DNA from 2 places in the Shimia sp. R9_1 genome. Region 1 is predicted to be linked to the other one. Evidence: riboswitches for the same ligand, from Rfam matches in the RefSeq annotation. Region 1 holds a riboswitch; the other holds the start of a gene.
The links. Region 1 has a riboswitch for cobalamin ahead of nrdH (glutaredoxin-like protein NrdH). Riboswitches for the same ligand answer to the same signal wherever they lie in the genome.
Positions count from the first base shown of each region.

Region 2: another riboswitch for cobalamin. It lies ahead of J7399_RS01625 (DUF1636 domain-containing protein); the one in region 1 lies ahead of nrdH (glutaredoxin-like protein NrdH).

Region 1 covers NZ_JAGHRN010000006.1:121,698-123,894, reverse strand. The annotation lists gene J7399_RS21215 (GMC family oxidoreductase) at 1-461, shown strand, start outside; gene J7399_RS17840 (hypothetical protein) at 458-883, shown strand; cobalamin riboswitch at 1,052-1,241, shown strand; gene nrdH (glutaredoxin-like protein NrdH) at 1,324-1,545, shown strand; gene nrdI (class Ib ribonucleoside-diphosphate reductase assembly flavoprotein NrdI) at 1,551-1,979, shown strand; gene nrdE (class 1b ribonucleoside-diphosphate reductase subunit alpha) at 1,961-2,197, shown strand, end outside.
Region 2 covers NZ_JAGHRN010000001.1:325,570-327,766, reverse strand. The annotation lists gene cobW (cobalamin biosynthesis protein CobW) at 1-1,049, opposite strand, end outside; gene J7399_RS01625 (DUF1636 domain-containing protein) at 1,046-1,429, opposite strand; cobalamin riboswitch at 1,506-1,723, opposite strand; gene cobO (cob(I)yrinic acid a,c-diamide adenosyltransferase) at 1,765-2,197, shown strand, end outside.

The DNA.
Region 1 (2,197 bases):
AGGCGGCGTCTGTCCTCATTGAAAGCTGGAATGCACCGCCGTCTTTGCGCCTTGAGAAAGGAAAATGGCTGCAACGCCTGAAGTTGAAGCTGGTGGCCGAAGATTTGCCGCAGGAGCAGAACCGCGTCGTGTTGAAAGACGACGCGCCGACGATTTTGTGGTCCGGGCACAGCGCCTATGCCTATGCTGGCCTTGCGCGGGCGCGTGAGCGTGTGTCCTCACTGATCCCATTTGACCATGAGATTGTCGGGATAGGGGGCATTGAGCCGACGGAAGCGCATATTATCGGAGGCACCCCCATGGGTACGGGCAGCAAAACCGGTGTGGTGGACAAAAACCTGCGGGTCTTTGGTGTCTCCAATTTGGCCTGTCTTGGGGCTGGGACCTTCACGACCGGGGCGGCTGCGAACCCGACGCTCACGCTGTCGGCGCTGTCGCTTTATGCGGGAGAGCAGCTATGAGTTTGAGGCGGCGCGCGTTTCTGGTGGGGGCAGCCGGTCTGGCGGGGGCGGTTCTGGTGCCTTTGACGCTGGGCGGCACCACGTCATTCCTGCGACGCACGCTGAAGGATCACTTTGGCCCTGAGGCTCTGGAGCTGGCGGGCATTGACGATTTTGTTGACGAGTTCGCCGCCTTGGCCGGAGAGGATGACCCGGCAAAGAAGATCGCGGCGGAGATGTACTTTGGCTGGCATGGGGATCGTGTGAAAATGATCGGCCCGGCCAAGGCGATACAGGAGCGGTTTCTTTTCACCATCCTGCACCGGAGCAACATCATCGCGGTTCAGCAAGGCCGCGCGACAGAGTTTGAATACGGGTCCGTTGATCCTTGGTCACCGGTGTGCGGGCTCTATCTTTCCTCCTTCGCGGATGAAACGCTTTAGGTGAAACGCCGGTGTGCGGCTGGCCATTTTTCTGAGGGTGATGAGATCTTGCGCCGGGATGGCGGTGATGTGGATATCTTGGGCAGATATCCACAGAAACTTTGCATCCATCAACAATAAATCGAAGTCACAATGCCGCTATATATTGACACTATGTGGTGATCACACCCTATATAGGGGTGCTTCGGTTCTTTCGATTCCTGTCGAAGGCTAAGAGGGAAGCCGGTGAAATTCCGGCGCTGCCCCCGCAACTGTAAGCGGATAGCAAGGCTGAATATGCCACTGGGGGCATCCTCGGGAAGGCCAGCCAAGCGTTGATCCGCGAGTCAGGAGACCTGCCGAAAGTGCAAAATGATGACCACGAACGGAGGGTTCGGGGGCGCGTAAGAGGTGGTGCTGCCACTCTGCGTCCTCGGCTTTGACAAAAAGAAAGAGGACAGATGAGCATCATCGTTTATTCCAAACCCGCTTGTGTACAATGCACCGCAACCACACGTGCGCTGGACGCCAAAGGCATCAGCTATGATGTGGTTGATCTGACGCAAGATGACAGCGCGCTGAGCCATGTGACCGAGCTGGGCTATCGTCAGGCGCCAGTGGTTGTGGCGGGTGCGGATCACTGGTCGGGCTTTCGCCCTGACATGATCGCTCAGCTGGCCTAAGGGAGGTGAGCCGCCAATTTCCGGCGCTTGTCTACTATTCCTCAAAATCGGGCAACACCCACCGGTTTGTGACGCGGCTCGGTATTGAAGCCGCGCGCATCTCGGAGGATCCCGACGCGCCGCTCCCTGACCCCAAAGAAGCCTTTGTTCTGATCTGTCCGACCTATGCGGACGGGCAGGGGCGGGGGGCTGTGCCCAAACAGGTGATCCGTTTTCTCAACGACGCCACCAAACGCGCCCACCTTGTTGGGGTGATTGCCACCGGCAATCGCAACTTTGGCGCCACCTACGGGTTGGCCGGGCGCGTCATCGCCGAAAAATGCAACGTCCCGCTGCTCTACACCTTCGAGCTGGCTGGCACCGAAACTGATATTTCCCGCGTCCGTGCGGGGCTGGAAAAGATTGGGAGACCGCTATGCTCGACAGCACAGTGAACGAGCAGGACTATCACGCACTCAACGCGATGCTGAATCTGTATGACGCGGATGGCAACATCCGCTTTGACGCGGATCGCATGGCGGCGCGTCAGTATTTCCTGCAGCATGTGAACCAGAACACCGTTTTCTTCCACTCGCTGGATGAAAAGCTCGGCTATCTGGTGAGCGAAGGCTACTATGAAGAAGCGGTTCTGGATCAATATTCCAAGAACTTC
Region 2 (2,197 bases), on a different contig from region 1:
TCCGCAATCACGACCATGCGGCCCTGACGGCCTTCCTCGGGCTTCCATGGGCGGTCAAACTGATGGCGCACGCGCGCGCCCACAGCCTGCACCAGCAGACGCATGGGTTTGCCTTCAACCGCGGCGTAGCCTTTGACGCGCAGGATGTTGAGATCTTTGGCCATTTTCTCGATCTTGGCAGCAAAAGCTGCGGGATCGGTTTGCTCTGGCACGTCAACAACAATGCTGTTGAACGCCTCATGGTTGTGATCGTGATGGTGGTCATGATGATGATCGTCATCGTGATGATGATCGTTACCATCATGAGCGTGGTGGTGATCTTCGTGGTGGGAGGGACGGGCCTCCAGATCGTCTTCTGCGGCGGCTTCCAGGCCAAGGATCACACGCGGGTCCACATCGCCTTCTGCCACTTCAACCACGGGCAGTGCGCGGGGTGCTTTTGACAGGACGATCTCTTTGGCTTTGGCGACACCTTCCGGGCCAGCCAGGTCAGGCTTTGTCAGCAGCACGATGTCGGCGCAGTTGATCTGATCCAAAAAGACCTCAGACAGAGGGGTTTCGTGATCCAAGCCTTCATCTGCTTCGCGCTGCGCATCCACGGCGGCCACATCGGTGGCAAAGCGGCCATCGGCCACAGCCTCTGCATCCGCCAGCGCGATCACACCATCGACAGTGATCTTGGAGCGGATGTCGGGCCAGTCAAACGCCTTCAACAGCGGCTTTGGCAGGGCCAGGCCGGAGGTTTCAATCAGAATGTGCTCTGGGCGCGGCTCAAGCTGCATAAGGGCTTCGATGGTGGGAATGAAATCATCCGCCACGGTGCAGCAGATGCAGCCGTTGGCCAGCTCCATGATGTTTTCGGCCGGGCAATCCGGGATGGCGCAGGATTTCAGGATCTCGCCGTCCACCCCCACATCGCCAAATTCATTGACGATCACCGCAAGGCGTTTGCCCTGTGGTTTGGTCATCAGGTTGCGCACCAGTGTCGTTTTGCCGGATCCCAGAAAGCCGGTGATGACGGTGACGGGGAGTTTCTCAAGAGTGCTCATTCGGGGATCTCCAGTGGGGGAATGCGGGCGATGCAGTTTTTGCGGAAATGGGTGGAGCGTTCGCGCCATGGAACCAGCCCGTCAGCGGTGGCGGCATATTTGCTCACGCCGTCCGCAACCAGTTCCGCGTCTTCTGCACCGGTGAAATTGCCATAGACATAGGTCCAGCGCTCATCGCCGCCACGCACGGTGATCGAGCAGCCAAAATCGCAGTTGGAAAAGCACTCAACACCTTTCACGGTCACGTTTTCCGGCAGGTCTGAGGCGGTGAGCGCATCAAACAATTGCGTGCCGGGGCGCGGCCCTTCGACGTCGGTTGGCTGGCCGGCACGGCAAGTGGTGCAGACAAGCAATTCGACTGGAGCATTTGCATCAGCCATCAGATCTGGTCCCTTTTCAGGGACGGGGCAAACACGGGACATCTATGGAGAGCCCGACACCGAAACACCCCGTCCGGTTTATGTCATTTGCGCTGGCAGGTCTCCCGGCTTGCGGATCTCAGAGCTTTGGCTCTGGTGGTCCTCCTGCCTTCCCGGATCTCTCCAGTGGCTGTGGCGGACCTCTCCGGTCACGGTCGCGGGGGCGGCTGCGCTTTGGGCCTTGACGTTGGACCCGTTTCACATTCCCTTTTCACCTGCTCAAATCGAGCAGAAACCAGCGACAACCCGAATGGGCAATGATTGCGGCTAAGTCAAGCGCGAACGGAGGGGCAGGAATGTCTGAAAACACGGATCAGAACGAACGCCACAAGGCCAAGATGGCCAAAATCAAAGCGGCGCGAGACAGGATGATGGCCACAAAGACCGAAGAAAAAGGTCTGATCATCGTGCACACCGGGCCGGGCAAAGGCAAAAGCTCCTCCGGATTTGGCATGATTATGCGCTGCATTGCACATGGCATGCCGGTGGCTGTGGTGCAGTTCATCAAAGGCGCGATGGCCACGGGGGAGCGGGCCTTTCTGGAAGAGCATTTCCCAGAAGAAGTGCAATTTCATGTGTCAGGGGAAGGGTTTACCTGGGAGACGCAGGACCGAGAGCGTGACATTGCCAAAGCAGAGGCTGGCTGGGAGCTGGCCAAGGAGCTGATCCGCAACCCGGAGAACCGCTTTGTGATGCTCGATGAAATCAACATCGCGCTGCGCAATGACT